4 regions of the Streptomyces sp. NPDC026377 genome follow, and region 3 is predicted to be linked to each of the others. Evidence: riboswitches for the same ligand, from Rfam matches in the RefSeq annotation. Region 3 holds a riboswitch; each other region holds the start of a gene.
The links. A riboswitch is a leader RNA that binds a small molecule or an ion and turns the genes downstream of it on or off. The one in region 3 is predicted to bind cyclic di-AMP.

Region 1: another riboswitch for cyclic di-AMP. It lies ahead of ACZ4MU_RS25340 (M23 family metallopeptidase); the one in region 3 lies ahead of ACZ4MU_RS04080 (M23 family metallopeptidase).
Region 2: another riboswitch for cyclic di-AMP. It lies ahead of ACZ4MU_RS00390 (transglycosylase family protein); the one in region 3 lies ahead of ACZ4MU_RS04080 (M23 family metallopeptidase).
Region 4: another riboswitch for cyclic di-AMP. It lies ahead of ACZ4MU_RS24005 (LysM peptidoglycan-binding domain-containing M23 family metallopeptidase); the one in region 3 lies ahead of ACZ4MU_RS04080 (M23 family metallopeptidase).

What each region holds. Positions count from the first base shown of each region.
Region 1 covers NZ_JBVHPV010000013.1:151,594-159,066, forward strand. Annotated here, with positions in the region: gene ACZ4MU_RS25325 (DNA gyrase/topoisomerase IV subunit A) at 1-1,165, opposite strand, end outside; gene ACZ4MU_RS25330 (M16 family metallopeptidase) at 1,347-2,699, shown strand; gene ACZ4MU_RS25335 (M16 family metallopeptidase) at 2,717-4,084, shown strand; cyclic di-AMP (ydaO/yuaA leader) riboswitch at 4,299-4,458, shown strand; gene ACZ4MU_RS25340 (M23 family metallopeptidase) at 4,471-5,241, shown strand; gene ACZ4MU_RS25345 (GntR family transcriptional regulator) at 5,449-6,126, shown strand; gene ACZ4MU_RS25350 (HPr family phosphocarrier protein) at 6,419-6,700, opposite strand; gene ACZ4MU_RS25355 (bifunctional acetate--CoA ligase family protein/GNAT family N-acetyltransferase) at 6,874-7,473, shown strand, end outside.
Region 2 covers NZ_JBVHPV010000001.1:89,406-96,878, reverse strand. Annotated here, with positions in the region: gene ACZ4MU_RS00405 (nucleoside triphosphate pyrophosphohydrolase) at 1-525, shown strand, start outside; gene ACZ4MU_RS00400 (cytochrome P450 family protein) at 693-1,928, shown strand; gene ACZ4MU_RS00395 (transglycosylase family protein) at 2,061-3,059, shown strand; cyclic di-AMP (ydaO/yuaA leader) riboswitch at 3,319-3,516, shown strand; gene ACZ4MU_RS00390 (transglycosylase family protein) at 3,519-4,217, shown strand; gene eno (phosphopyruvate hydratase) at 4,792-6,081, shown strand; gene ACZ4MU_RS00380 (FtsB family cell division protein) at 6,181-6,657, shown strand; gene ACZ4MU_RS00375 (DUF501 domain-containing protein) at 6,714-7,250, shown strand; gene ACZ4MU_RS00370 (Ppx/GppA phosphatase family protein) at 7,247-7,473, shown strand, end outside.
Region 3 covers NZ_JBVHPV010000001.1:917,464-924,936, reverse strand. Annotated here, with positions in the region: gene ACZ4MU_RS04090 (PrsW family glutamic-type intramembrane protease) at 1-1,204, shown strand, start outside; gene ACZ4MU_RS04085 (aldo/keto reductase) at 1,244-2,188, opposite strand; gene ACZ4MU_RS04080 (M23 family metallopeptidase) at 2,250-3,329, opposite strand; cyclic di-AMP (ydaO/yuaA leader) riboswitch at 3,342-3,523, opposite strand; gene ACZ4MU_RS04075 (PP2C family protein-serine/threonine phosphatase) at 3,679-4,827, opposite strand; gene ACZ4MU_RS04070 (hypothetical protein) at 4,946-5,242, opposite strand; tRNA gene ACZ4MU_RS04065 (tRNA-Met) at 5,343-5,416, opposite strand; gene ACZ4MU_RS04060 (PhlD) at 5,482-6,549, opposite strand; gene ACZ4MU_RS04055 (MmyB family transcriptional regulator) at 6,693-7,473, opposite strand, start outside.
Region 4 covers NZ_JBVHPV010000012.1:93,438-100,910, forward strand. Annotated here, with positions in the region: gene ACZ4MU_RS23995 (NAD-dependent epimerase/dehydratase family protein) at 1-253, shown strand, start outside; gene ACZ4MU_RS24000 (SGNH/GDSL hydrolase family protein) at 330-1,121, opposite strand; gene ACZ4MU_RS24005 (LysM peptidoglycan-binding domain-containing M23 family metallopeptidase) at 1,293-2,231, opposite strand; cyclic di-AMP (ydaO/yuaA leader) riboswitch at 2,236-2,402, opposite strand; gene ACZ4MU_RS24010 (tyrosine-protein phosphatase) at 2,951-3,769, shown strand; gene ACZ4MU_RS24015 (DUF6126 family protein) at 3,780-3,923, opposite strand; gene ACZ4MU_RS24020 (helix-turn-helix domain-containing protein) at 3,934-4,542, opposite strand; gene ACZ4MU_RS24025 (aspartate aminotransferase family protein) at 4,605-6,002, opposite strand; gene dxs (1-deoxy-D-xylulose-5-phosphate synthase) at 5,999-7,473, opposite strand, start outside.

The sequences.
Region 1 (7,473 bases), on a different contig from region 3:
GCAGCCGGTCACGGCGCTTGGTGCGGCGGAACTCGCTGCGCCGGCGCACCACCTCGAAGCGGTGGTCGAGGTAGACCTCCAGGAGCTCCTTGAGGCCCATGGTGAGCGGCTGGCCGTCCACCAGCGCCACGTTGTTGATGCCGAAGGACTCCTCCATCGGCGTCAGCTTGTAGAGCTGCTCCAGGACGGCCTCCGGGACGAAGCCGTTCTTGATCTCGATGACCAGGCGCAGACCGTGCGAGCGGTCGGTGAGGTCCTTGACGTCGGCGATGCCCTGGAGCTTCTTGGAGCCGACCAGGTCCTTGATCTTGGAGATCACCTTCTCGGGGCCGACCGTGAACGGCAGTTCCGTGACGACCAGGCCCTTGCGGCGCGCCGTCACGTTCTCCACGGCCACCTTGGCGCGGATCTTGAAGGTGCCGCGGCCCGACTCGTACGCGTCCTTGATGCCGGACAGGCCCACGATCCGCCCGCCGGTCGGCAGATCGGGGCCGGGGACGAAGCGCATCAGCGCTTCCAGGTCCGCGTTGGGGTGGCGGATCAGATGGCGGGCGGCGGCGATGACCTCGCCCAGGTTGTGCGGGGGCATATTGGTCGCCATGCCGACCGCGATCCCGGTCGCGCCGTTGACCAGCAGGTTCGGGAAGGCGGCGGGCAGGGCGACCGGCTCCTGCTCCTGGCCGTCGTAGTTCGGCGAGAAGTCGACGGTGTCCTCGTCGATCGACTCGGTCATCAGCTGGGTGGCGTCGGCCATCTTGCACTCGGTGTACCGCATCGCGGCCGGCGGGTCGTCGTTGCCGAGCGAGCCGAAGTTGCCGTGGCCGTCGACGAGCGGCAGGCGCATGGAGAAGGGCTGCGCCATCCGCACCAGCGCGTCGTAGATCGACGCGTCGCCGTGGGGGTGGAGCTTGCCCATGACCTCGCCGACCACGCGCGCGCACTTCACATAGCCGCGCTCGGGGCGCAGGCCCATCTCGTTCATCTGGTAGACGATGCGGCGGTGGACCGGCTTCATGCCGTCGCGGGCGTCCGGCAGGGCCCGCGAGTAGATCACCGAGTAGGCGTACTCGAGAAAGGAGCCCTGCATTTCGTCCACGACGTCGATGTCGAGGATCTTCTCCTCGAAATCGTCCGGCGGCGGGGTCTTCGTGCTGCGGCGGGCCATCGCGGCTGCGGCTCCTTCACCAACGTGTTCTTCTTAGCGACCACCAACAAGGTCTGCTGCTGACGCCGACCATTGTGGACCGTCCCACTGACAACGCCGACCGCGACCCGGGAACTTCGCCAGGTGTCGGTGCGCTTGCATACAGTGGCAGGACTTCTTCACCGCGATCGAAGGGACGTACATGCCCATGGGTCACACGGCCACCGCCCAGGCCGGCTCCGGCGGCCTGACAGCGACCGAGCACCGGCTGGCCAACGGCCTGCGCGTGGTGCTCTCCGAGGACCACCTGACCCCGGTCGCCGCGGTCTGCCTCTGGTACGACGTGGGCTCCCGCCACGAGGTCAAGGGCCGCACCGGCCTGGCTCACCTCTTCGAGCACCTGATGTTCCAGGGCTCGCACCAGGTCCACGGCAACGGCCATTTCGAACTGGTCCAGGGTGCCGGCGGCTCGCTCAACGGCACCACCAGCTTCGAGCGCACCAACTACTTCGAGACCATGCCCACCCACCAGCTGGAGCTCGCGCTCTGGCTGGAGGCCGACCGCATGGGCTCGCTGCTCTCCGCCCTGGACGAGGAGTCCATGGAGAACCAGCGCGACGTCGTCAAGAACGAGCGCCGCCAGCGGTACGACAACGTGCCCTACGGCACGGCGTTCGAGAAGCTCACCGCGCTGGCCTACCCGGAGGGCCACCCGTACCACCACACGCCGATCGGCTCCATGGCCGACCTGGACGCGGCGACCCTGGAGGACGCGCGCGCCTTCTTCCGTACGTACTACGCGCCCAACAACGCGGTCCTCTCGGTGGTCGGCGACATCGACCCCGCCCAGACGCTCGCCTGGATCGAGAAGTACTTCGGCTCCATCCCCTCCCACGACGGCAAGCAGCCGCCGCGCGACGGCACGCTGCCCGGCGTGATCGGCGAGCAGCTGCGCGAGGTCGTCCACGAGGACGTGCCCGCGCGCGCCCTGATGGCCGCATACCGGCTGCCGCACGACGGCACCCGTGAGTGCGACGCGGCGGACCTGGCGCTCACGGTCCTCGGCGGCGGCGAGTCCTCCCGCCTCCACAACCGCCTGGTGCGCCGCGACCAGAGCGCGGTGGCGGCCGGATTCGGCCTGCTGCGCCTGGCCGGCGCCCCCTCGCTCGGCTGGCTGGACGTGAAGACGTCCGGCGGCGTCGACGTCCCCGACATCGAGTCGGCCGTCGACGAGGAGCTCGCCCGGTTCGCCGAAGAGGGCCCCACGGCCGAGGAGATGGAGCGCGCCCAGGCCCAGCTGGAGCGCGAGTGGCTGGACCGGCTCGGCACGGTCGCGGGCCGCGCCGACGAACTCTGCCGGTACGCGGTGCTGTTCGGCGATCCCCAGCTCGCGCTGACCGCCGTCGACCGGGTCCTCGACATCACCGCCGAGGAGGTGCGGGACGTGGCCCGGGCCACCCTGCGCCCGGACAACAGGGCGGTGCTGGTCTACGAGCCGACCACCGCAGAGGCAGACGAGGCGGCCGACGCCGACGCAGAGGGAGCAGAGCAGTGAGCGAGACCGGCGTGACCATGCAGTTCCACCCCCAGCCGACCGCCGGCACCGCGCGTCCCTGGGCCTTCCCCGCCCCCGACCGCTCCACCCTGCCCAACGGGCTGACCGTGCTGCGCTGCGACCGCCCCGGCCAGCAGGTCGTGGCCGTCGAGATCTTCCTGGCCGCCCCGCTGGACGCCGAGCCGGCCGGTCTGGACGGCGTCGCCACCATCATGGCGCGCGCGTTCTCCGAGGGCACCGACAAGCGCTCCGCCGAGGAGTTCGCCGCCGACCTGGAGCGCTGCGGCGCCACCCTGGACGCGCACGCGGACCACCCGGGCGTCCGGGTCTCCCTGGAGGTGCCGGTCTCCCGGCTCCCCAAGGCGCTCGGGCTGCTCGCCGAGGCGCTGCGGGCCCCCGCGTTCGCCGACGCCGAGGTCGACCGCCTGGTGCGCAACCGCCTCGACGAGATCCCGCACGAGCTGGCCAACCCCGCGCGCCGCGCCGCCCAGCAGCTCTCCAAGGAGCTCTTCCCGGCCGGCGCGCGCATGTCGCGCCCGCGCCAGGGGACCGAGGAGAGCGTGGCGCGGATCGACGCGGCGGCGGTACGGGCCTTCTACGAGGCGTACGTCCGCCCCGCCGCGGCCACCGCCGTGGTCGTGGGCGACCTGGGCGCCACCGACCTGGACGCGGTCCTGGCGGACACCCTGGGCGCCTGGACGGGCACCCCGGCCCAGGAACGCCCGATGCCCCCGGTCACCGCCGACGACACCGGCCGCGTGGTCATCGTGGACCGGCCCGGCGCCGTCCAGACCCAGCTCCTGATCGGCCGGATCGGCCCGGACCGCCACGACCGCGTCTGGCCCGCCCAGGTGCTGGGGACGTACTGCCTGGGCGGCACCCTCACCTCCCGTCTGGACCGCGTCCTGCGCGAGGAGAAGGGCTACACCTACGGAGTGCGCTCCTACGGCCAGGTGCTGCGCTCCGGCCCCGAGGGCACCGGCGCCGCCATGCTCGCCATCAGCGGCTCGGTGGACACGCCCAACACCGGCCCGGCCCTGGACGACCTGTGGACGGTGCTGCGCAAGCTCGCCGCCGAGGGGCTGACGGACGCCGAGCGCGAGACGGCCGTGCAGAACCTGGTGGGCGTGGCCCCGCTGAAGTACGAGACGGCCGCCGCCGTCGCCGGGACACTGGCCGACCAGGTCGAGCAGCACCTCCCGGACGACTTCCAGGCGCGGTTGTACGCGCGCCTGGCCGACACCGGCACCGTGGAGGCCACGGCGGCGGTCGTCAGCGCCTTCCCGGTGGACCGTCTGGTGACGGTCCTCGTCGGGGACGCGGCACAGATCGCGGAGCCCGTCAAGGCGCTCGGCATCGGTGAAGTCACCGTCGTGGCGGGCTGATTGGGCCGTCCGCCGAAGGCGGGCGGACGGGCCGGATGGGGACCCCGGTGGCCGAGTGGCCGCCGGGGTCCGCCTTTATGCCCGTTTTGTTAGGGAGGTTGCCTGTCTGTCATGTGGCGTGCGCAACAAAAAGACGTGTCTGTTTGGTGATTGAAAGATCAGCCGTCTAGCGTCAGTCCGGCTGTCCGTCACCACCCGTCGCAGCCGCGGCACCGGACAGCGATCGCCGAGTCCCCAATGGCGCGAGCCAGGGGAGCCGGGGACCCACTCAGTCCCTGGGGTGAATCGGAAGCCTCCGCCCGCGGAGGGGCCCGTAGGAGACCTTCCAGCTCCGAACCCGTCAGCTAACCCGGTAGGCGAGATGGAAGGAAAGGAACCGCCTCTCCATGGCGTTCACCCGTGCCACCGGGAAGCACCGCCGGCCCAGCGCCGTGTCGCGCAAGAGCGCGAACATAGCGGGCATCGCCACCCTCGCCACCGCCGGCGTCGTGGGCACCCTCGCCTCCCCGGCCATGGCCGCCGACAGCTCGGCGTCCGCCGCCGCCTCGGTCGAGGACACCGGCATCACCCAGGCCATCGTGATCGGTGACTCGCTCGCCGACCGGATCGACGCCCAGGCCGCCGCCCAGAAGCACGCCGCCGACAAGGCCCGCGCCGCCGCCGAGGCGAAGCGCAAGGCCGAGGCGAAGGCCAAGGAGGAGCGCGAGGCCAGGGAGCGCGCCGCCCGCGAGGCCGAGCGCAAGCGCCTCAACTCCTTCGTCGCCCCGATCGACGGCGGTTACGTCTCCACCGGCTACAAGAGCGGCGGCTCGATCTGGTCCTCCGGCAGCCACACCGGCATCGACTTCCACGCGGGCGAGGGCACCCCGGTGCACGCGGTCGGTCTGGGCACCGTCGTCGAGGCGGGCTGGGGCGGCGCCTACGGCAACAACATCGTGATCCGGATGAACGACGGCACGTACACGCAGTACGGCCACCTCTCGTCCATCGGGGTGTACGTCGGCCAGCGCGTCGAGCCGGGCCAGCAGATCGCCCTCTCCGGCAACACCGGCAACACCACCGGCCCGCACCTCCACTTCGAGGCCCGCACGGGCCCGGCGTACGGCTCGGACATCGACCCGATCGCGTATCTGCGCTCGCACGGCGTCAACGTCTGACCCGGCCGTCCCCGCATCCCGACCGCAAGCCCCCGGAGCGCATCGCGCCGGGGGCTTCGGCGTGCCGTCCGGCGCGCGCGCCCGTCCATGGCCAAAAGATATGCCTGGCATACGGCACGTCACCGGGAATTAACAGACGCTGGAATAGAGTCGCCGAACAGGCGTCGATCGACCGCGTTTCGCGGGGATTAAGGCGGAGGTTCGGTCATGCGCATTCCCGCGCAATCGGTATGCACGGCAATCCGCGACGACATCGTCTCGGGGCTCTTCGCACGCGGCAGCCGGCTCACCGAGGAAGTGCTAGCCCGGCGGTACGGCGTCTCCCGCGTGCCCGTCCGCGAGGCGCTGCGCACCCTGGAGTCCGAGGGGTTCGTCACCACGCGCCGGCACGCCGGGGCGTGTGTCGCCGAGCCGACCGAGCAGGAGGCCGCCGACCTGCTCGAACTGTGCGCCCTGCTGGAGCCGCTGGCCGCGTCGCGGGCCGCCGCCCGGCGCACCGAGGCCCATCTCAAGGTGCTGCGCGGCCTGGTCAGGCTCGGCCAGGACCGCGTGCGGCGGGCCCAGGGCGAGGATCTGCGCTCCCTGGGCGTCTGGTTTCACGAGACGCTCGCCCAGGCCTCCGGCAGCCCCGGCCTCATCGCGCTGCTCACCCAGCTGCGGCACAAGATCGCGTGGATGTACGTGGCGGAGCAGCCCGCGCTGCCCGCCGAGTACTGGGCGGAGCACGGGGCGCTGGTGGACGCGCTGGCCCGCGGCGACGCCGAGCGGGCCAGGATGCTGGCCGCCCGCCACGCCGAGCGCGCGTTTTCCGCCTATCGGCTGCGGCGCCCGGCGGACGTGAGGATCCCGCAACATGCCGTAAACACCGCGAGCGCCCGTGCTTAACAGGTTCGCCGTATACAAAGGGGTGATTCGGCGGGGCGGATTCGTGCTGCCCGAAAGTGGCGCGGAATGCACGGGCGGGGTCGGCCGGTCCGCGTTACCGGGCGCATAAGCCGGAGCAGTACCTATGGGAAAAGGAAAGGAGCCGCAGACCCGGAATTCGGGTCCGCGGCTCCGATCGCGAAGTGCGGTGACACGCGGTGCGCCGGGACGGCGGCGCGGCGCCGGTTCCCGGCCGGCCGCAGTCGGCGGGATCGCGCCCGCCGGGCCGGGGCAGCCGGACCGGTCGGCCGGCTCAGACGGTCTCGGGGAGCTCCTCGAGACCTTCCTCGACCAGCTTCGCCAGACGGTCCAGGGCCGCGTCGGCGCCCTCCGCCTCGGAAGCCAGCACGATCTCCTCGCCGCCCTGCGCGCCCAGGCCGAGCACCGCGAGCATGGAGGCGGCGTTGACCGGGTTGCCGTCGGCCTTGGCGATCGTCACGGGGACGCCGGAGGCCGTGGCGGCGCGGACGAAAAGGGAAGCGGGGCGGGCGTGCAGGCCCTCGGCCCAGCCGACATTGACGCGGCGCTCAGCCATGGTGATGCCCTTCGAGATCTCTCACGGTTGTCTAGACCAGTCTCTCATGTCCTGCGCGGTGCTCGTGCCGACGTCGGTCCCGGATCCGGCGGCCCCTCGGCCCGGGCGCCCTCTCCACCTTGCCCCCTACCTTGACCCGACCCAACCGGCCCCGCGACCCGTAGGCTGCCCGTATGCAGGCTCCGCAGGAGAAGACGCAGGACCCCGCGTACCCGGCCCACTGGGAGGCCGACGTCGTGCTGCGCGACGGGGGGACCGCGCGGATCAGGCCCATCACGACCGACGACGCGGAGCGGCTCGTCTCGTTCTACGAGCAGGTGTCGGACGAGTCCAAGTACTACCGCTTCTTCGCGCCCTACCCCCGGCTCTCCGCCAAGGACGTGCACCGCTTCACCCATCACGACTACGTGGACCGGGTGGGGCTCGCGGCGACGGTGGGCGGGGAGTTCATCGCGACCGTCCGCTACGACCGGATCAACGCCCAGGGGCGGCCCGCCTCGGCGCCGGCCGACGAGGCGGAGGTGGCGTTCCTGGTCCAGGACGCCCACCAGGGGCGCGGGGTCGCCTCCGCGCTGCTCGAACACATCGCGGAGGTCGCGCGCGAGCGGGGGATCAGACGGTTCGCGGCGGAGGTGCTGCCCGCCAACAACAAGATGATCAAGGTGTTCACGGACGCGGGCTACCAGCAGAAGCGGTCCTTCGAGGACGGCTCGGTCCATCTCACGCTGGATCTGGAACCGACCGCCGAGTCGCTGGCGGTGCAGCGCGCGCGT
Region 2 (7,473 bases), 830 kb from region 3:
GCCCTGGAAGAGGCGTACGAGCTGGTCGAGGCGGTGGAGGAGGGCGACCGCGACGAGCTGCGCGAGGAGCTGGGGGACGTGCTGCTCCAGGTCGTCTTCCACGCGCGGATCGCGGAGGAGGGGGGCGCGGAGGACGGGGCGGACCCGTTCTCCATCGACGACGTGGCCGGGACGATCGTGGAGAAGCTGATCCACCGCCATCCGCACATCTTCGGTGACGCGCACGCCGAGACGCCCGAGGAGGTCAAGGAGCACTGGCTGCGCCAGAAGGCCGAGGAGAAGCGCCGCGACTCGGTGACCGATGGCATCCCCCTCGGCCAGCCCGGCCTCGCCCTCGCCGCCAAGCTGGCGTCCCGGGTCCGCACGGCGGGCCTGGAGGTGCCCCTGCCCTCCGGCGAGGGCATCGGCTACCGGCTGCTCGCCCTGGCGGTGGCGGCGGAGGCCGACGGCACGGACCCGGAGGCGGCCCTGCGGGCGGCGGCACGCGCGTACCGCGACGCGATCCGCACGACGGAAACGGCCTGACACCGGTGAGCCCTACGAACCCCCGGAACCAGGACCCGACTCCGGGCCAGGACCCGGGCCGAGCCCCGACCCCGGCCACCCAGCCCCCGACCCCGCCGACCCGGGCCCCCGGCCGCCACTCCACCCCGCCGGACCAGGCGCCGCCAGGGGCACCCCCCGCCCCGGAGATGTTCACCTGGGAGTTCGCCACCGATCCCTACCCTGCCTACGCCTGGCTGCGGGAGCACGCGCCCGTGCGCCGCACCACCTTGCCCAGCGGGGTCGAGGCGTGGCTGGTGACGCGGTACGGGGACGCCCGCCAGGCCCTCGCCGACCAGCGGCTCTCCAAGAACCCGGCGCACCACGACGAGCCCGCGCACGCCCGGGGCAGAACGGGCATCCCGGGCGAGCGCAAGGCCGAGCTCATGACGCATCTGCTCAACATCGACCCGCCCGACCACACCCGGCTGCGGCGGCTGGTGTCGAAGGCGTTCACCCCGCGTACGGTCGCCGAATTCGCGCCCCGGGTGCAGGAGTTGACGGACGCCCTCATCGACCGTTTCGCGGCGGGCGGGGAGGCCGACCTCATCCACGAGTTCGCCTTCCCGCTGCCCATCTACGCCATCTGCGACCTGCTGGGCGTCCCGCGCGAGGACCAGGACGACTTCCGGGACTGGGCCGGGATGATGATCCGGCACGGCAAGGGCCCGCGCGGCGGCGTGGCCCGCTCGGTGAAGAAGATGCGCGGCTACCTCCTCGAACTCATCCACCGCAAGCGGGAGAACCCGGGCGAGGACCTCATCTCCGGCCTCATCCGCGCCAGCGACCACGGTGAGCACCTCACCGAGAACGAGGCCGCGGCGATGGCCTTCATCCTCCTGTTCGCCGGGTTCGAGACCACCGTGAACCTCATCGGCAACGGCATGTACGCGCTGCTGCGCGACCCCGGGCAGCGCGAGCGGCTGCAGGCCTCGCTCGCGGCCGGGGAGTCGGACCTGCTGGACACCGGCATCGAGGAACTGCTGCGCTACGACGGGCCCGTGGAGATGGCCACCTGGCGCTTCGCCACCCGCCCGCTGACGATCGGGGGCCAGGACATCGCTGCGGGCGACCCGGTGCTGGTCGTGCTGGCCGCCGCCGACCGCGACCCCGAGCGCTTCGACGACCCCGACACGCTCGACCTCGGCCGCCGCGACAACCAGCACCTCGGCTACGGCCACGGCATCCACTACTGCCTGGGCGCACCCCTGGCCAGACTGGAGGCGAGGACCGCGCTGGCCACCTTGTTGAGGCGCCTGCCTGACCTGCGCCTAGCGGCAGATCCTGCCGATTTGCGCTGGCGGGGCGGCCTGATCATGCGTGGACTGCGCACGCTTCCGGTCGCGTTCACACCCAGCGGAACTGACGGTCCGTCAAAACTGTGATGTTCGCGTTATCGCGGGTGCATCGACTTGTGACAAGCGTTCGAGTACGGCTACGTTCACCCCTCGACTCGCCAAACCAGGCTTCCCGCCCGGCTCAGCAGTCATAGACGTAGTCACACGGAAGGCCACAGCATGCGCTCCGGGAACGGACGGCACCGCCGCCCCCGCCAGGCTCCCGCACTCGTCGTCGCGGCGGGGGTGACCGGCTCGGCCCTCGCCCTTCCGCTCTTCGCGGCGAGCGGCGCCAGCGCCGCCACCGCGTCCACCTGGGACAGCGTGGCGGAGTGCGAGAGCGGCGGCGCCTGGAGCGCCGACTTCGGCAACGGACTGTACGGCGGGCTCCAGTTCTCCCAGGAGACCTGGCAGGAATACGGCGGCACGGCGTACGCCGAGCGCGCCGACCTGGCCAGCCGGGCGCAGCAGATAGCGGTCGCCGAGAAGGTGCTCGCGGCGAAGGGCCCGAAGGCCTTCACCAGCTGCTCGGGGATCTCCGGGCTCACCACGGGCGGCGGCGCCCCGTCCGTGGACCCGGGCGCCACGCCCTCGCCGTACGTCCCCTCCGAGGAGGGGGCCGCGACCCCGGACACCACGGCCACGCCGTCCGCGCCCGCCAAGAAGCCGCCGGCGTCCACCACGCCGTCCCCGTCGTCCTCGACCGCCCCCAAGTCCTCCACGACGCCCTCGGCGCCGTCCACGGGCGCGAGCGGCAAGCCGGGCTCCACCGGCACGGACGGCGCGACCGAGCCCGCCGGCACGGCCACCGGCCCCGCCACGGGGTCCGCCACCGGCGGCAAGCACCGCGGCACCCCGGACCCGGCCGAGACCGGTACCCCCGCGACCACCGAGCCGGGCAATACGGACAACGCTCATGAATCGGGGCGTCACGCCTCGCGAGGTGACGCCGAGTCACGCGAGTCGGGCGATGTGCTCGCCGCCGAGGGCGACTACACCGTCCGCCCCGGCGACAATCTGTGGGACATCTCGCGCTCGCACAAGGTCGAGGGCGGCTGGTCCGCGCTCTACAAGGCGAACAAGAAGACGATCGGCGCCGACCCGAACCTCATCCTGCCTGGCCAGAACCTTGATCTGAACCCGGCGAAGACGGACAACCCGGCCCCGGTCAAGGGGTAGTTCAGGGGCCTATGTCCACTTCTGCGCAAGTGAGACATGGGTCTCTTTCCGTCAACTGCCCTGTCCCGTCCGTCCGGTACGCGCCTTACGCCCCCGACCTGCGGAAACGGGGGTTGCGGGAGGGTCGGGAGGGGCGATTTCTCCCTGATGTGCCCCTTTGAACATCAGGGGTTGGTGTGTTTACGGTCGAAGCGCTCGTCACCACGGGCCCCTTCGACCGGGAACGCCGAATCCTGCCGCCGGTCGCGGGGAACAGTCGACGCTCTGTGCGCCGTAGGCAGGAGCGGGGGACCCAAGGTAAGCGCCGGGCCCGGCCGTTGAGGGACGTACGCCATACGGCGAGACGTACGAAGCGGCCAGGGAACGGCTTGGGGTGAAGACGCGCCACTGGGCGCGGCCGGGCCACTCACTCGCCCGAACCCGACAGCTCACCTCGCAGGCGTCGGTGAGGAGAACTCCATGCTGCTTTCCGGCAAGGGCAAGCACCGCCGCCCGTCCAAGGCCGTCCGAGTCGTCACGCTGGCCGGTGTCACCGGTGCCGCTGTCGCCGCCCCGCTGATGGCCGCCGGCTCCGCCTCCGCCGCCTCCGTCTCCACCTGGGACGCCGTCGCCCAGTGCGAGTCCGGCGGCAACTGGTCCATCAACACCGGCAACGGCTACTACGGCGGTCTGCAGTTCTCGCAGTCCTCCTGGGCCGCGGCGGGCGGCACGCAGTACGCCTCCCGCGCCGACCTGGCCAGCAAGGGCCAGCAGATCGCCACGGCCGAGCGGCTGCTCGCCATGCAGGGCCCGGGTGCCTGGTCCTGCGCCGGCGCGGGCAACCTGACCGCCGGCGGCTCGGCCGCGAACGTCGACACGTCCGGCTCCCCGGCCACGCCGAAGAAGGCCGCGCCGAAGAAGGCCGCGCCGAAGAAGGCCGCGCCCAAGGCCGCGCCCGCCCCGAAGCGCGAGTCGGCCCCCGCCTCGCGCGGCGAGTCCCGTCCGGCCCCGGTCAAGACCGGCGACGGCGAGTACCAGGTGAAGGCCGGGGACACCCTGGGGTCCATCGCCTCGGCGCACGGGGTCAAGGGCGGCTGGGAGAAGCTGTTCGAGCTGAACAAGGACGTCGTCAAGGACGCCAACCTGATCTACGTGAACCAGCAGCTCCACCTGAGCTGAGCCTCCTCCCGGCCCGGGGGTGCGGGGCCTGCGGTCCGTCTGTGGCCGAGCACACGGCCCCCACCCCCCTTCTTGGGCCGGGGGCCGGTGGCGGGTTGCCCGCGCCCCTTCCGAGCCGGGATTTCGTCCGCGGGCCGTCGCTGGCTGATCGCGCAGTTCCCCGCGCCCCTTCTCGGCCGGGGGTTCGCCTGCGGCCCGGTGGTGTGTTGCCCGCGCAGTTCCCCGCGCCCCTGTAGGTGCCCGCACCACCAGGGGCGCGGGGAACTGCGCGCCAAGCCCCAGCCGGTCCGCGGACAAAGGCGCACCTAGGCACCCGAAGGGGCGCGGGGAACTGCGCGACCAGCCCCCACCGGGCCGCAGACGAATACGCACCGCATCCCGCAGGGGACCCGCACCGCATCCCGCAGGGGACCCGCAGGGCGCGGGGGTTTGTTTTGTTCGGGAACATTTTGCCCCCCGTTTCGTCCCACGGGCCGGTCGGTCGGCTGGTGGATGCCCCGGAGCCGGTTAGGCTCAGGGGTGCCGGACCACGCGGCCCGGCGTTTTCCGCGTCACATCCCAGAAGGAGATGCTCGTGCCGTCCATCGACGTCGTCGTAGCCCGGGAAATCCTGGACTCCCGAGGCAACCCCACGGTCGAGGTCGAGGTCGGCCTCGACGACGGCAGCACCGGCCGTGCCGCCGTCCCCTCCGGCGCCTCCACGGGCGCCTTCGAGGCCATCGAACTGCGTGACGGCGACCCCAGCCGCTACCAGGGCAAGGGCGTCGAGAAGGCCGTCCTCGCCGTGATCGAGCAGATCGGCCCGGAGCTCGTCGGCTACGACGCCACCGAGCAGCGCCTGATCGACCAGGCGATGTTCGACCTGGACGCCACGGACAACAAGGGCTCGCTCGGCGCCAACGCCATCCTCGGCGTCTCGCTCGCCGTCGCCCACGCCGCCTCCGAGGCCAGCGACCTGCCGCTCTTCCGCTACCTGGGCGGCCCGAACGCGCACCTGCTGCCCGTTCCGATGATGAACATCCTCAACGGTGGGTCGCACGCCGACTCCAACGTCGACATCCAGGAGTTCATGATCGCCCCGATCGGCGCGGAGTCCTTCTCCGAGGCGCTGCGCTGGGGCACCGAGGTCTACCACACCCTCAAGGCCGTCCTGAAGCGCAAGGGCCTGTCCACCGGCCTCGGCGACGAGGGCGGCTTCGCCCCGAACCTGGACTCCAACCGCGCCGCCCTGGACCTGATCCTGGAGGCCATCAAGGAGGCCGGTTACACCCCGGGCAAGGACGTCGCGCTCGCCCTCGACGTCGCCGCGTCCGAGTTCTACAAGGACGGCAAGTACGAGTTCGAGGGCCAGTCCCGCACGGCCGCCGAGATGACCGACTACTACGCGGAGCTCGTCGCCGCGTACCCGCTGGTCTCCATCGAGGACCCGCTCTTCGAGGACGACTGGGCCGGCTGGAGCACCATCACCGCCCGGCTCGGCGACCAGGTCCAGCTCGTCGGTGACGACCTGTTCGTGACCAACCCCGAGCGCCTCGCCCGCGGCATCGAGGAGAAGTCGGCCAACGCCCTGCTGGTGAAGGTCAACCAGATCGGCTCGCTGACCGAGACCCTCGACGCCGTCGAGCTGGCCCAGCGCAGCGGCTTCAAGTGCATGATGTCGCACCGCTCCGGCGAGACCGAGGACGTCACCATCGCCGACCTCGCCGTCGCCACCAACTGCGGCCAGATCAAGACCGGCGCCCCGGCCCGCTCCGAGCGCGTCGCCAAGTACAACCAGCTGCTGCGCATCGAGGAGATCCTCGACGACGCCGCGGTGTACGCGGGCCGCAGCGCCTTCCCGCGCTTCCGCCCCGCGAACCAGTAGGCACGGCCAGGGCCCACCGCCCTGTCGTACGTACGTCCCCGGCCGCGGTCCCGTACCGTGTCCGGGGACGTTGTACGTACGTGAGGGGAGCGGGGCGACATGGCCAAGGGCAACCGGGACCGGTTCTCCACCGCGGCCCGGCTCAAGGTGCTCGGCGAGCAGACCGCGGCCCGTGTCTACCGGTCGCAGAGCAAGCGCCAGGCACGCCGCTCCCGGCTCACCGGGCGGGCCGCGCTGCTCGCCCTGGTGATGTGCTCGCTGGTGGTGGCCCTCGCGTACCCGATGCGCCAGTACGTGTCGCAGCGCGGCGACATCGCCGAGGAGCGCCGCAAGGAGCACGACGCGGCCGCGCAGGTCGAGCGGCTGCGCGACGAGAAGGCGCGGCTCCAGGACGACGCGTACATCAAGCGGCTGGCCCGTGAGCACCTGCACATGCAGTTCCCGGGCGAGACCGGCTACACCGTGACCGACCCGTCGGCCGGCAAGGGCCGCCGCGACGGCAAGGCCGCCACCGGCCGCCCCTGGCACCAGAACCTCTGGGACGGCGTGGACAAGGCCGACCGCCCCGGCGACTGACGACGTGAACCGCCGGCGACCGATCCAGACAGACAGAGACTGAGACAGATACCGCGATGGAAACGCCCCCGCCCCGCACTCCCCGCACCGAGCCGACCGAGGCGGACATCGCCGCCTTCCAGGAGCAGCTGGGCCGCCCGCCGCGCGGACTGCGCGCGATCGCGCACCGCTGCCCGTGCGGCAACCCCGACGTGGTCGAGACGGCCCCCCGGCTGCCCGACGGCACGCCCTTCCCGACGACGTACTACCTGAGCTGCCCGAGGGCCGCGTCGGCGATCGGCACGCTGGAGGCCAACGGCGTCATGAAGGAGATGACGGAGCGTCTGGCGACCGACCCCGAGCTGGCCGCGGCCTACCGCGCCGCCCACGAGGACTACATCGCCCGCCGTGACGCCATCGAGGTCCTGGAGGGCTTCCCCAGCGCGGGCGGCATGCCGGACCGGGTGAAGTGCCTGCACGTGCTGGTCGGCCACTCGCTGGCGGCAGGCCCCGGCGTCAACCCGCTGGGCGACGAGGCGATCGCGATGCTCCCCGAGTGGTGGGCGAAGGGCCCCTGCGTCACCCCCTGCGTGCCCGGGGAGGACGGGAAGTGACCCGGGTCGCCGCCATCGACTGCGGGACGAACTCGATCCGCCTCCTGGTCGCCGACGCGGCCCCGGCCACCGGTGAACTCCTCGACCTGGACCGCCGGATGACGATCGTGCGCCTGGGCCAGGGCGTGGACCGCACGGGCCGCCTGGCCCCCGAGGCGCTGGAGCGCACCTTCGCGGCCTGCCGCGAGTACGCGGCGGTCATCGAGGAGTTCGGCGCCGAGCG
Region 3 (7,473 bases):
GCTCGCGCTCGCCGTGCTGCCGGTGCCGCTGCTGGTCACCGCGTTCCGCTGGCTCGACCGGGTGGACCCGGGCCCCTGGCGCAACCTGCTGTTCGCCCTCGCCTGGGGGGCGTGCGCCGCCGCCCTTGTGGCGATCATCGCCAACTCGTTCGCGACCAAGTGGATAGCCACCGCGACCGCCGACCCGTCCTCCGCCGACCACCTGGGCGCCACCGTGATCGCGCCGGTCGTCGAGGAGAGCGCCAAGGCGGCGGCCGTGCTGCTGCTGTTCCTTTTCCGCAGACGGGACTTCAAGGGGATAGTCGACGGCGTCGTCGTGGCGGGCTTCACCGCGACCGGCTTCGCCTTCACCGAGAACATCCTGTACATCGGCAACGCCTTCGGCGAGGACCAGGTCAGCCATACCGCCGGGCTCGCCTCGACGACGGCGGCGACGTTCTTCGTCCGGATCGTGATGTCGCCGTTCGCGCACCCGCTCTTCACGGTCTGCACCGGCATAGGCTTCGGGGCCGCGGCGCTCGCGGCCCCGGGCCGCCGCAGGCGCCGGATCTGTCTGCCGGTGCTCGGCCTGCTGTCCGCGATGGGGATGCACGCGCTGTGGAACGGCTCGTCCTCGTTCGGGACGTACGGCTTCTACCTGGTGTACGCCGCGTTCATGGTGCCGGTCTTCGGTCTGCTCACCTGGCTGGCGGTCTGGAGTCGCCAGCGGGAGCTGCGCACGGTCGCGGCGGAGCTGCCGGCGTACGCGGCGGCGGGCTGGCTGGGCCCGGCCGAACCGCTCGCGCTCTCCTCGATGCGGGCCCGCTCGATGGCCCGCGACTTCGCCCACCGCACCTTCGGGGGCAAGCGGGCGGCCCGGACGGTCGCGGAGTACGAGGCGTTCGCGACGGCCCTGGCGTTCCTGCGCCGACGGGCCCGCCACTCCCAGGCCGGGCCGGACTTCACGGCCCGCGAGCAGGAGCTGCTGCACCACCTGTGGGCGCGCCGGGAGGTGGCCGGCCCCGCGCTGCTGTACGCGGCGGGCGCGGCGGGCCGCGTCTGGATCCCGTCGCAGCCCTACCCGTACGGCCACCAGGCCCCGTACGGGAACCAGAGTCCGTACGGGAACCAGCCGCCGTACGGCTACCCCCGGACCCCGTACGGCAGCCGGCCCCCGTACGGCTACGGCCAGGCCCCCTCCCCGTACAACCCCTACCGGCGCTGAGGTCTACGGGGCCTATGGGATCTACGGGATCTACGAGGTCTACGCCGAGGCGGTCTTCAGCTCGCTCAGCTCCGCGTCCGTGAGCTCCAGGTCCGCGACCGCGAGGAGCGCGGGCAGCTGCTCGACGGTCCGGGCCGAGGCGATCGGGGCGACCACGGTCGGCTGCGCGGCGAGCCAGGCGAGGGCCACGCTCGCGGGCTCGACGCCGTGCGCCCGCGCGACGCGGTCGAGCGCGGCCAGCACCTTCACGCCCCGCTCGGTACCGAGGTGCTGGGCGGCGCTCCCGGCCCGGGCGCTCTCGACGTCCTGGCCGGGGCGGTACTTGCCGGTGAGGAAACCGGAGGCGAGCGAGTAGTACGGCACGGCGGCCAGGCCCGAGCGGCCCGCGGTGTCCTGGAGGGCGCCCTCGTAGGTGTCGCGCGAGACCAGGTTGTAGTGCGGCTGGAGGGCGACGTACTTGGCCAGGCCCTCGCGGTCGGAGAAGTCCAGCGAGTCCTGGAGCCGCTCCGGGGAGATGTTGGAGGCGGCCACCGCACGCACCGTGCCGTCCTTGACCAGCTGGTCGAGGGCGGTGACGATCTCCTCGACGGGGACGGACTCGTCGTCGAAGTGCGTGTAGTACAGGTCGATGTAGTCGGTGCCCAGGCGGCGCAGCGACTCCTCGGCGGCGGCCTTGATGGTGGGGGCCGCGAGGCCCTTGAAGGAGGCGTGCGCGCCGCCCTTGGTGGCGATGACGACGTCCTCGCGGTTGCCGCGCGCCGCCAGCCACTTGCCGATGATCCGCTCGGACTCACCGCCCTCGTTGCCCGGGACCCACGCCGAGTAGACGTCGGCGGTGTCCACGAAGTTGCCGCCCGCCTCCGTGTACGCGTCGAGCACCGCGAACGAGGCGGCCTCGTCGGCGGTCCAGCCGAAGACGTTGCCACCCAGGGCGAGCGGGAAGACGGACAGGTCGGAGGAGCCCAGGGGGCGCAGAGTGGTCATGGGGGGTGAACGGGCTGACGGTGCACGCCTATTCCGCGCCCCCCGTCGCCGGGCGGGCGCCCTACGGATTCAGGCCCTTCGACCGCAGCCACGCCATCGGGTCGACTCCCGAGCCGCCCGGGGTGTGCACCTCCAGGTGCAGATGCGGACCCGTCACGTTGCCGGTGGCGCCGACGCGGCCGATGGTCTCGCCCGTCGTCACCTTCTGCCCGGCGCTGACCGCGATGGAGGACTGGTGGCAGTACCAGACCTCCGAGCCGTCCTCCAGCTCGACGACCGTGCGGTAGCCGTACGAACCGGACCAGCCGGCCGACTTGACCGTGCCGCCGTGGACCGCCTTGAGCGGGGTGCCGGTGGGGGCGGCGAAGTCGAGGCCGGTGTGGTGGCCGGAGGACCACATCGAGCCGGCCTCGCCGAAGGTGGAGGTGATCGTGTACGAGGCGACCGGGAGCGAGTAGCTCCTGGCGAGCTCGGCCAGCCGCTCCTGCTCGGCCTTCTTCGCGGCGGCCTCCTCGGCGGCCTTCTTCTCCGCCGCCGCCTTCTGCTGGGCGGCGCTCTGCGCGGCCTTCGCCTCGGCCGCCGCCTGCTGGGCCGCGGCCTTCTCGGCGGCCGCCCTGGCCTCGGCGTCGGCGCTGCTGCGCTGCTGCTCGGCCTGCTGGAGGATACGGGCGCGCAGGGCCTCGCCGGCACCGGTGGCGCCCTGTTCGGCCGCGGCCGGGGAGACGCCCGCCATGGTGAGGGGGGCGTTCGCGACGGCCTGGTCCGCCTGGGCCTGCGGTGCGGCGCCGGGCCTGTCGTCGCCCGCGATACCGGTGATCAGCGCGCCCACGCCCGGCAGGGACTTCACATCGGGGAGATTGTCCGCGACGGAGTCGGGCAGGGATATGGAGACCGGCGGCTTGCTCTGCGCGGTGGCCATGCCTCCCGCGCCGACGGCCGCGATGACGCCGACGCCGAGGACGGTGGAGCTGCGGGCGAGCCCGCCGCGCTGCTTGATCACGCGGTGGCGGCCGCGCACCGAGGACACGGATTCCTCCGTGGGGTTCCACTCCTCCCACACCTCGGTGTCGCTGGGCGCGGTCCCGTACAGGGTGACGGGGGGAAGCGGCGGGGTGCCGAGGGCAGGCTCGTTGGACGCCACGGGGCGGCGTGCTCCTTTCCTTCCTATCGCCTACCGGGTTGGCGGTGGGGGTCCCCCCCTGCTCCTTGAGAGTTCGGGGGAGGGTTCGGAGCAGGAAGGTCTCCTACGGGCACTCTTCGGCGGTGCGAAGGTGCTCGATTCACCCCAAGGTGGTGGTTCCCCGGTTCCCTTGCGGAATTCGGCGCGTGCGCACGGTGCCGCCTCTACGACGGCTGGGACGACCGCGCTGCGTTATCGAACGTTAATAGACAGGCGGACCGGATTCCAAGCCGTTCCCCCTAATCGCCGGCGACAGTAACTGACGTTCCGTCATAAGGCATGCGCTCGGGCGTCGTTAGGCCACGGCCCGTCACGGCACCACCGGCATCGTCCGCCGCCGCTCCGGCTGTCGCGCCCCGGGCCGCCCCACCGCCAGCAGCGCCATGTCGTCGCTCGCGCCCCCGCCCGTATGTCTGCGCACATCGTCGACGAGCGCGTCCAGGACCTCCTGCGGCCCCGGGAAGATCCGGCCGCGCAGCCGCTCGTGCGGGTCGTAGAAGACCCCGGGCGGCCGGGCCGAACGCGCCTCGGAGAGGCCGTCGGTGTAGAACAGCAGCGTCGCCCCGAGCGGGAAGGGGTACGTGTCCGCCCGGTCCGGCCACACCCCCAGCTCCGCCATCCCCAGCGGCAGCGCGGGATCAAAGGGGGCGAGCGCGTCCAGTGCCCCGTCGGCGTGGAGCAGCAGCGGTTCGGGATGGCCCCGGTTCACCAGGCGTACGGCCGTGGCGTCGCGCGGGATCTCGGCGAGCACGGCCGTGGTGAACCCCTCGACGGCGTCCAGGCCGTCGCGCCGGGTGCCCTCCCGGGTCAGCGCGCGCTCCAGCCGCCCGGCCACCGCCTCCAGCGTCTCCTCCTGCTCGGCCGCCTCCCGGAACGCCCCGATCACCACGGCCACCGCCTCGACCGCCTCAAGCCCCTTGCCGCGTACGTCCCCGACGACCAGGCGCACCCCGTACGGCGTGTCCTGGACGGCGAAGAGGTCCCCGCCGATGAACGCGTCCGCCTGCGCCGCCTCGTACCGCGCGGCCACCTGGAGGCCGCCGATCCGCTCGGCGGGCGTCGGCAGGACGGCGCGCTGGGCGGTCTCCGCGATGACCCGTGCCGAGGCCAGGCGTTCGCCGCTGCGGCGCAGCATGCCGTTGGTGAGCAGGGCCAGTACGCCCACGGTGGTGACGGTGAACAGCTCGCTGACCGCCTCCCCGGTGCTGGGGATGTCGTGGAAGTACTCGGTGAACAGCACCGCCCCGACCGCCGAGGCGCCCGCGGCGGCGGTGCCGCGCGGGCCGAAGAAGGGGGCGGCGATCAGCGGGGCGGCGGCGAACAGGGCCGCCGCGGTGAGGTCGGGCGGGGTCGTCACGTCGAGGACGACCCCGGCGACCAGCAGCAGCGCGGGCAGGGCGCGCACGAGGGCCGGACGCCGGGAGCCCTCCCGGCCGCCGCCGTCCGTTCGCTGCCGCACCTGTGGTCTCCCGCCCGTCCGCAGGGGCGCCGCCGTTCCCTCGCGCCCCACCCAGGGTGCCGGGCCGGGCCGCCGGCCGCGAACGCTCCTCCGCCAACCGGGTGCGCTCCGCGGCCCCTCAGTGCCGGTCGGCGCCGGTCGCGATCAGCCGAGCCCGGCACCGGCGGGGCCCGGCCCGGCCGTGCACACAGGTCCCCCGGGCGTGGCGGCGGGCCGCCGCCGGGCCACCGTGGGCGGTGGGGACGCCGCCCTTGGCGTGCGAGGGCGCGGAGATCCAGGGCGCGGCGGGCGACAGGGGCAGCGAGAGCGGCAGGGAGAGACACATCAGCAGCGCGCACAGGGCGAGGAAGAGCGGCACCGCGGGCGCTCTGCGCCGCGTCGCCGCCCGCGGCGGTCCGCCCGCATGGTCGCGCATAGCAAACGCGAGACTACTGTACGCGCACGCGCTCGCGCGGCGGGGCGGGGAAATGCCGAAGGCCCGGCACATTCGCATGTGCCGGGCCCAAGGACTTCAGTAGCGGGGACAGGATTTGAACCTGCGACCTCTGGGTTATGAGCCCAGCGAGCTACCGAGCTGCTCCACCCCGCGTCGGTAAACACAACTGTACGGCATGCGGGACGGTGCTCCGTACCGCTTTACGGACCGCACCGCGCTCACGCCGACCAGTGGCCGCGCGAGGCGGCCAGCACGAAGCCCGGACCGAAGCCGATGATCAGGCCGGACTGCCCGTCGGCGGGGGCCTGGGCGAAGGTGCGGGCCAGCACGTCGAGGACGGCCGAGCCGCCCAGGTTCCCGTTGACGGCCAGGCTCGCCCAGGCGTGCCGCAGCGCGCCGTTGTCGCGGTCGCCGTCCAGGCCGAACCCGGCGGCCGCGTCCTGGAGCACCCGGGGTCCGCCGGGGTGGACGACCGCGAAGTCCAGGGCCTTGCCGCTGCCGCCGAGCCAGCTGCGCACCGCCGGGAGGCTGTCGCCCAGCGAGGCGGTGGCGGCGGTCGTGGAGTCGAAGTGGAGCCCGGCCCCCGAGAGGCGGCCCCGGTAGCGGTCGAGGCTGTCGGGCAGGACGTACTCGAAGGTGTCCTCGATGACGAAGCTGGGCCCGCTCCAGGCCGGGGCGCCCGAGACGACGACCGCGCCCGAGCCGTCCCCGAAGAGCACCTTGTAGATCATCGACTCCCGGCTGGTGTCGGTGTGGTTGTACGTGGCCGTCGACAGGCACTCCGCGACGACGACCAGGACGTGGGAGCCGGGGTGGGCGGCGATGTCCTGGTCCGCCCTGACCAGGCCGTGCGCGCCGCCCGCGCAGCCCACGGTGGCCATGGGGACGCGGCGCACGTCCGGGCGCAGGCCGAGCGCGCGGACGAGGCCGATGTCGAGGGACGGCACGGTCCAGGAGGTGGTGTGGCTGGTGATCAGGCAGTCGATGTCGCTGGGGGCGAGGCCGGCGTGGGCCAGGGCCTGTCGTCCGGAGCGGACGGCGAGTTCCAGGGCGTCCTCGTATGCCGCTCTGTTCCGCTCCTCGACGGTGGCATTTCCGGCCACGGTCGGGGCGTGCAGCGGCCGGGTGAAACGGCGGGTCCGCACGGTGGTCGCCCGGGCGATCCGCAGGTGCGCCTCCAGCCGGGGCCGGTCGGGGTTGGCCCGCCGGATGTCCTCGCAGATCTCGTCCGTGGCGATGACGTGGTCGGGCAGGGCGACGGCGGGGAGGGCTATGTGAGCGGGCACGGGTGGGCTCCCTCTAAGGGCCGGCGGGCGAGAGCTCAACTTAACTGAGACGGCTGGAATTCGTCCCTGGAAAGGTGCACGGAGCTCAGCCGGAAGGAGTCATTCCGCGCGGCCCCCGTCCCTCGGCCACGCCGGTCGCGCGCTCAGCTCGTCAGCGGCGCGCTCAGCACCGGATGGCGGCTCACGAGAGAGGCGCCCGGGCTGTAGAGGAGCAGCATCACCCGGGCCCCGGGCGAGGTGACGGGCTCGGCCACACAGGTGGTGACCCAGCCGGGCCCGTACCGGCTGTGCCGGATGGGCCGCTCCGAGCCGTCCGGGTACGGGACCGGGGTGTCCCCCGCCTCCCGGTAGAGCGGGCCGGCGACCGGGTCGGCCTGCACATCGGCCTCCAGGTGCCGCAGCTCCGTGTGGTTGGGCCGCATCTCCACGGCGTGCCGCAGCTGCGGCAGCACCAGTGGCGCCCAGCGGTCCGCCCAGTCGGTGAGGACGTCCTCGCGCGCCCGGGGGTCGAGGGTCATCCAGCGCATGGTGTTGGCCGGAACCTCACCGCCCGGGAAGAGCTCGGCGAACGCGGTGTTGTGGGCGAGCAGGTTCCAGGCGGCGTCGGTGATGTAGGCCATCACCCCGTCGATCTGCTCGACGACCCGCTGCCAGACGCCCGGGACCGACATCCCGGAGTCGCGGTGCAGGGTGTACGGCGGGTACTCGCGCCGGGTGAGCCGCCACAGGAACGTCCACTCCTGCTCGTTGAGGCGCAGGGTGCGCGCCACGTTCGTCAGGAACTCGGCGGTGGGGTTGAGTTGCCCGTTCTCGAACCGGTTGTACGTGCCCGGGGTGCGCTCCAGCAGCAGGTCCATCTGCTCCTGGCTGAGCCCGGCGACCCGTCGGCCCGGCCCCGCCTGGCGCGGCGGAAACCCGGCGGAC
Region 4 (7,473 bases), on a different contig from region 3:
GATCCTGGCCGCCGGGGTGGAGCCGTGGAACCATCTGCCGGTGTGGATTCCGCCGGGTGAGCTGCACGACACGATGCACGGCTCGAACGTGTGGAAGGCCGTGCTCGCGGGGCTGAGCTGCCGCCCCGTCGAGGAGACGGTCGCCGACACCTGGGCGTGGCTCGGGTCGCTCGGCGGCGAGGCGCCGCAGCGGCCGGACCGCCCCCGGGTCGGACTGGACCCGGAGACGGAGCGGAAGCTGCTGCACGGCTGAGCCGTGGGCGCCGCACTCGGGGCGTTCCGCCAGTGACGCCCCCGGCCCCCGGAGGGGCAGCGGGGCTGATGACCCGTCAGAGAGGCAGCAGGTCGGGACGCTTGGGCTCCACATGGTCGCCCGAGCTCTCGCCCCGCAGCCGTCGTCCGATCCACGGCGCCAGGTGCTCGCGCGCCCACTGGATGTCGTCGCGCCGCACCTCCAGGGTGCCGCGCGGCGGCTGCGGGGGCCACGGCTGGTCCGGGTCGGCCGGCACCGCGAGCCCGAGCACCTGGGCGGCTCGCAGCGCGACCCGGGTGTGACCCTCGGGCGACAGGTGCAGCCGGTCGCCGTCCCACGCCCGCCTGTCCTGCACGGACCTCAGCGACCACAGGTCGAGCACCGGGCACCCGTAGCGGTCCGCGATGGAGCGCACATGCGCGGTGTAGGTCGCCACCTTGCCGCGCAGATGCTTGAAGACCGGCACCCCGCGCGTGTCGAACCCGGTGGTCACCATCACCGTCGGGATCGTGCTCTTCAGGTCCGCGACGGCGCGCTCGAAGCGCTCGGCCACGTCGTCCGGGTCGCTGCCCGGCCGGATGATGTCGTTGCCCCCCGCGCAGAAGGTCACGAGGTCGGGCGCGAGCTCCTTGGCCCGCGGCACCTGCTCCTCGACGATCTGGTCGAGGAGCCTGCCGCGGACCGCGAGATTGGCGTAGCGAAAGGCCCCCTCCGGTCGCTGGTCTGCCAGTAGCACGGCGAACCTGTCCGCCCAGCCGACGAACGCCCCGTCCGGGCCGGGGTCGCCGACGCCTTCCGTGAAGCTGTCGCCGATCGCCGTGTACGACCCGAACGTACCGCTGTTGAATGATCTCGAATCGTCTGCCACGGGACCATATCTTTCCCTTACCGGTGTGACCTACGCGACCGTAAGGGGGGGTTGACGGTAGGTGATATAGACCACCCGGTCAGTTTCCCTCAGCGGGAATACGCCGAATACCTCCGGCCCGCCGGACAGAATCCGGTCCGACCGGGCCCGGCCCGGGCCCCGGTCGGGCCGTCAGAGGCTCGCGCCCCGCTGCCTGAGGTAGGCGATCGGGTCGACGTCCGAGCCGTAGTCGGGCGTGGTGCGGATCTCGAAGTGCAGATGCGGGCCGGTGACGTTGCCGGTGGCGCCGGAGAGTCCGAGCTGCCGGCCCGCGGTCACGCTCTGCCCGGCCGAGACGGAGAGCTGCGAGAGGTGGGCGTACTGGGAGTACATGCCGTCGGCGTGCCGGATCACGACCTGGTTGCCGTAGGCGCCGCCCCAGCCGGCCGAGACGACCGTGCCCGCGCCGACGGCCCTGACCGTGGTGCCGGTCTCGGCCGCGAAGTCGACGCCCGTGTGGTAGCCGCTGGACCACATGGACCCGGCCATGCGGTACGGGGTGCCGATGCTCACGCTGTCGAGCGGCGCGCGGAAGCCGGTGGAGGAGCCCTGGTCCGCGCTGGTGGAGGTGTTCGTGGCGGGGGCGGGCGAGGACGGCGCCTGGGTGCGCGGCGCGGGGGTGCGGGGCGCGGGGGAAGACGTCTTCTCGCCGGACGCGTGCGTGCTCGCCGTGCCGGAGCCGTGCGGCGCGCCGGTCTTGGCCTTGGCGCCCAGAACCAGCTTCATGCCCGGGCGGATCAGCGACGGGTCGGAGCCGACGACCTCGCGGTTGTCCCGGTAGAGCCGCTGCCAGCTGCCGAGCCGGTGCTCCTCGGCGATCCGCGAGAGGCAGTCGCCGCTCTTGACCTTGTACGTGGTGGGGGCGGCCTGGGGCGCGGCGGCTGCGGCGGTCGCGGTGGTGCGGGCGGCCTGCTGGGGCGCGGTGGCGGGGGCGGCGGTCTGCACCGCGGCGTGCGCGCCGGTGGCGCCGAGCAGGGGGATGGCGAGTGCGGCGCCACCCGTACCGGCGGCGACCATGCCCCGGGATATCGGGCTGGACTTGGGACGGCGGTGCTTACCCTTCGCGGGCATGGCGGATTCCTCTCCGGCGCCTGCGAGGTGAGCTGTCGGGTTCGGGCTGGAGCTGCCCGGCCGGGCACCGCGTCACGGTGCTCCGGCTTCACCCCGAGCCGTGCCGGAATTCCGGACGGCGCTTACCTGGGTCCCCCGCTCCTGCCACACGTGGATGGGTGCGGATTCCGAGCGGTGGCAGGATTCGGCGGTCCACTCGGATTGCGGTGACCGTAAGCGAGCCGTGCGGGCCACGACAAGTGCCGATTCCCTTTCGGCATTCCCGGCCGGGAATGCACGCGGGAATTGCGGTCACCCTGCGTGGACCGTCATTCCCAACAGGCTTGGCCGGACGGGGTAATTCCTCCGGCACCGCCACCACGGAACGTCACGGATATGACGCTGCTCACGGGTAACCCGCCCTTCCCGAGCGGGAGATGGACAGGAGCCACCAAATCGCCCAATAAGGACGAAAGTTCCGCATCCCTTCCTCCGCCTTCACCCCGTTCGCCCCTCTCCCTCGCCATCGCCCCGATCTGCCCGGTTTACTCGCATCCATAGGCATATACGCACCGGCGCGAGCAGTGGCACCGGCAGCGGGGCGGGACATCGCGCAGGGCAATGGATGCGAAGGGGTCGCATTCCGGTCAAGCGGTCGAGATGATTGCCCCGGGAACCCATGTCGTATCGTCGGGACCGAGGCGGCGTGATCTTTCTTTCGACCCCCATCAGGAGCCAACGTGACCCAGCAGACTCCGCAGATCCCTTCGACCGAGCCCGAGCTGTCCGGCGTCCGCAACTTCCGTGACGTGGGGGGACTGCCGACCGTGGACGGCCGGCGGCTGCGGTACGGACGGCTCTTCCGCAGCGGCCACCTCGCCCACGCGACCGCGCAGGACGCGGCCTTCCTCGCCACGCTCGGCCTGCACACCATCTTCGACTTCCGCAACGCGGCGGACCAGAAGCTGGAGGGCCCGGACGTGGAGCTGCCCGGGGTGCGCAACGTGAACATACCGCTGACGGACCCGGCGGACGGGGCGGAGTTCTGGAAGATGGTCCGCGACGGCGACCTCACCCAGCTGCGGTCGGTGCTCTCCGACGGGCGGGGCGCCGACCGGATGGCGCACTCGTACCGCACGATCATCCGGCAGCGCACGGCCGAGCACAGCCGGGTGCTGCACGCGCTCGCCGAGGACAGCGTCCCGGCCCTGATGCACTGTGCGGCGGGCAAGGACCGCGCGGGTCTGTCCATCGCGGTGGCGCTGCTCGCGGTCGGGGTCGAGCGCGACGCCATCGAGGCCGACTACCTCAAGTCCAACGACCCGCACCGCCGTTACAGGATGCACCGCAGCGACAGCTCCCCCGCCGGGCTGAGCACCGAGGTCGTGGAGCTGCTCAACCCGCTCTTCGACGCCCGCGCCGACTATCTCCACGCCGCCTTCGACACGATCGAGGAGACCTGGGGCACCACCGAGCGCTACCTCTCCGACGGCCTCGGGCTCTCCCCCGAGACCCGTGAGCGGCTGCGCGAGCGGCTGGTCGAGGACGCCGCGCGGTGAACGCGCCGGCTCATTTGCCGACCGTGAACAGCAGGTAGAGGAAGGCCGCGAAGATGTGGCCCGCGACCAAGTAGGCGAACAGCCGGACCACGAGACCCCGGGGGAACTTCGTCTCCCGGGTGTCGACGCCGGACCGTCCCTGGTTCTGCGACATGTCGTACCTCTCAGCCGTGCGGATGGTGCGGATGCGGGTCGGGGCTCTGGAGCAGGGTGTGGACGAACAGGAACGCGGCCCCGCCACGTGAGACGGCGGAGATCCGGTGCGGGGTGAGCGAGTCGAAGTGCGCGCTGTCGCCCGGGTCCAGCTCGTGCGTGGCGTCGCCCAGGGTGAGCCGCAGCCGCCCGGACAGGACGTGCAGCCACTCCTCGCCCGGGTGGACGCGGACCAGCTCGCGCTGGGTGCCGTACGGGACCTCGACGCGCAGGGCCTGCATGGCGCGGCCGGGGTGCCCGGCCCGGTGGTAGGTCCAGCCGTCGGCCTCGGCGGGCCCGGCCCGGCCACCCCGGATGACGGGCTCGCGCTCGGGCGGCATCTCGCCCAGCAGCTCCGAGACCGTCGTACCGTAGGTGCGGGCGAGCGCGAGCAGCATCGGCAGCGAGGGCTGGCGGGCGCCCGTCTCCAGACGGGAGAGGTGCGCCGGTGAGAGACCGGCCCGCGGGGCGGCGGCCTCCAGGGTGAGACCCCGGCGCCGGCGCAGGTCGCGCAGGCGCGGGGCGACACCGGGGAGCGCGGGGTCCGACGGCTCCCCGGCGCCCGCGGAGGGAGTGCTCATGCACCCCATTCAGTCAGCGGCTTGCCTCTGGGGCAACTTTTTTGCCCCAGAGGCAAAAACCCTTATCGGTTGGCGACCGCCTGCTTGACGAGGGTGCGCCCGAAGTCCCACATCAGGCCGCCTCCGCCGTGCGCGTCGTCCATCACGGCCGTGAACGCCTCCACGAAGCGGTCCACCTCGCGCTCGCCGATGGTCAGCGGCGGGATCAGCTTGATCACCTCCAGGTGGTCCCCGGAGACCTGGGTGAGGATGCGGTGCTTCTGAAGCAGCGGCACCACGACCATCTGGGCGAACAGGCCCTTGCGGGCGGCCTGGAGCATGGTCCAGCGCCCGCGCAGCCGGATCGAGGAGGGCTTGCCGAACTCGATGCCGACCATCAGCCCGCGCCCGCGCACGTCGTGCAGCAGCTCGTAGCGGCCGACCAGCGCGGCCAGTCTGGACTTCAGGAGTTCGCCGGTGGCGCGCGCGTTGGCGACGACCTCCTCGTCCTCCATCACCGCGAGCACCGCGAGGCCCGCCGCCATCGCCTGGGCGTTGGAGCCGAAGCTCGCGGAGTGGACCAGGACCCGGTCCATCGACGAGTAGACCTTCTTGAAGATCCAGTCCTTGCCGAGCGTCGCCCCGACGGGCACATATCCGCCGGAGAGCGCCTTGGCGACACAGACCAGGTCCGGCTCGACGCCCTGCTCGTGCTGGTACGCGTAGAAGTCGCCGGTCCTGCCGAGACCGGTCTGCACCTCGTCCGCGATCAGCAGCGCCTTGTGCCGGTGCAGCAGCTCCTGGGCGGCGAGCAGATAGCCGGGGGGCGCCTCGTGGACGCCCTTGCCCTGGATGGGCTCGACGATCAGCGCGGCCACGTCCCCGCGCTTCAGCTCCCTCTCCAGAGCGGCGAGATCACCGAGGGGGACGGCCGTGTCGGGCAGCAGCGGGGCGAAGCCGTCGCGGAAGCCGGACTCGCCGTTGACCGAGAGGGAGCCGGTGGTCAGCCCGTGGAAGGCGTGGGAGCAGTACAGGACCCTGGGCCTGCCGGTGGCGTACCGGGCGAACTTCAGGGCGGTCTCCACCGCCTCCGTACCGCTGTTGCCGAAGAAGACCCGGTCCAGGTGCGGGCTGTGGGTGAGCAGCCTCTCGGCGAGCAGGCCGGGCAGCGGCTGGCAGTCGAAGCGGGTGAGGTCGGCGAGCGAGGCGTCGAGGACGTCATGGAGCGCCTTGCGCACCACGGGGTGGTGGCGGCCCAGGCCCATCACCCCGAACCCGGCGAGCATGTCCAGGTAGTCCCGGCCTTCCGCGTCCCAGAAGTACGCGCCCTCGGCCCGCTCGTAGACCTTGTCGAAGCCGATGGTGTGCAGCATGCGCGGCAGCTGGTGGTTGAGGTACCTGGCGTGCAGCTCGTAGCGCTCGCCGCCGCGTTCGGCGAGGAGCCGGGCCAGGTCGAAGCCCTTGGGTTCGCCGTCGGTCATCCGTCGTGTCCCTTCTCGGCCGCAGCGGCGGCGTCCTGGCGCGCCGCGAGGGCGGCGCTGATGCGTCCCGCGATCTCCACCGGGGTGAGCCCGATGTCGGCGAGGACCTCGGCGCGCTTGGCGTGCGCGAGGAACTGGTCGGGGATGCCGAAGGCGCGCAGCGGAGTGTCCACCCCGGCGTCCCGCAGCGCCTGCGCGACGGCCCAGCCGACGCCCCCGGTACGGCAGTTGTCCTCCACGACCGCGACCAGCGCGTGCCGCTCGGCCAGCGGCGCCAGGTGCTCGTCGACGGGCTTGACCCAGCGGGGGTCCACCACCGTGCACCGGATGCCGCGCCCGGCGAGCAGATCGGCGGCCTGGAGGCAGACGGGCGCGAGCACCCCGACCGCCACCAGCAGCACGTCGGCGTCCTCGTCCCGGCGCAGCACGTCCATCGAGCCGATCCGCTCGAGGGCCGCGATGTCCGGGCCGACCGACTCCTTGGGGAAGCGCAGCACGGTCGGGGCGTCGTCCACATCGACCGCCTCGCGCAGCTGGGCCCGCAGCTGGGCCGCGTCGCGCGGGGCGGCGATGCGCAGCCCGGGCACCACCTGGAGGACGGAGAGGTCCCACATGCCGTTGTGCGAGGCGCCGTCGACGCCGGTGATCCCGGCCCGGTCGAGGACGAACGTCACGCCGCACTTGTGCAGCGCCACGTCCATCAGGACTTGGTCGAAGGCCCTGTTGAGGAAGGTGGCGTAGACGGCGACGACCGGGTGCAGGCCACCGGTGGCGAGCCCGGCGGCGGAGGCGGCGGCGTGCTGCTCGGCGATCCCGACGTCCCAGACCCGGTCGGGGAAGCGCGCGGCGAACTCGGTGAGCCCGGTGGGGTGGAGCATCGCGGCGGTGATCGCCACAATGTCCTCGCGCTCCTCCCCGAGCGCGGCCAGCTCCGTGCCGAACACCGAGGTCCAGGAGGGGCCGCCGGCGGGGGTGAGCGGGACGCAGGTCAGCGGGTCCATGGCGCCGACGGCGTGGAAGCGGTCGGCCTCGTCGTCGAGGGCGGGCTGGTAGCCGCGGCCCTTCTCGGTGAGGCAGTGCACCAGGACGGGTCCGTGGAAGCGCCCGGCGCGCCGCAGCGCCGACTCGACGGCCTCGATGTCGTGCCCGTCGATGGGTCCCACGTACTTCAGCCCCAGGTCCTCGAACATCCCCTGCGGCGCGAACGCGTCCTTGAACCCCTTCTTGGCGCCGTGCAGCGACTCGTACAGCGGCCGTCCGACCACCGGCGTCTGCTGGAGCACCTGTTTGCCCCAGGCCAGGAAGCGCTCGTAGCCGTCGGTGGTGCGCAAGGTGGCCAGGTGGGTGGCGAGGCCGCCGATGGTCGGCGCGTAGGAGCGCTCGTTGTCGTTGACGACGATGATCAGCGGCCGGTCGCGGGCGGCGGCGATGTTGTTCAGCGCCTCCCAGGCCATGCCGCCGGTCAGGGCGC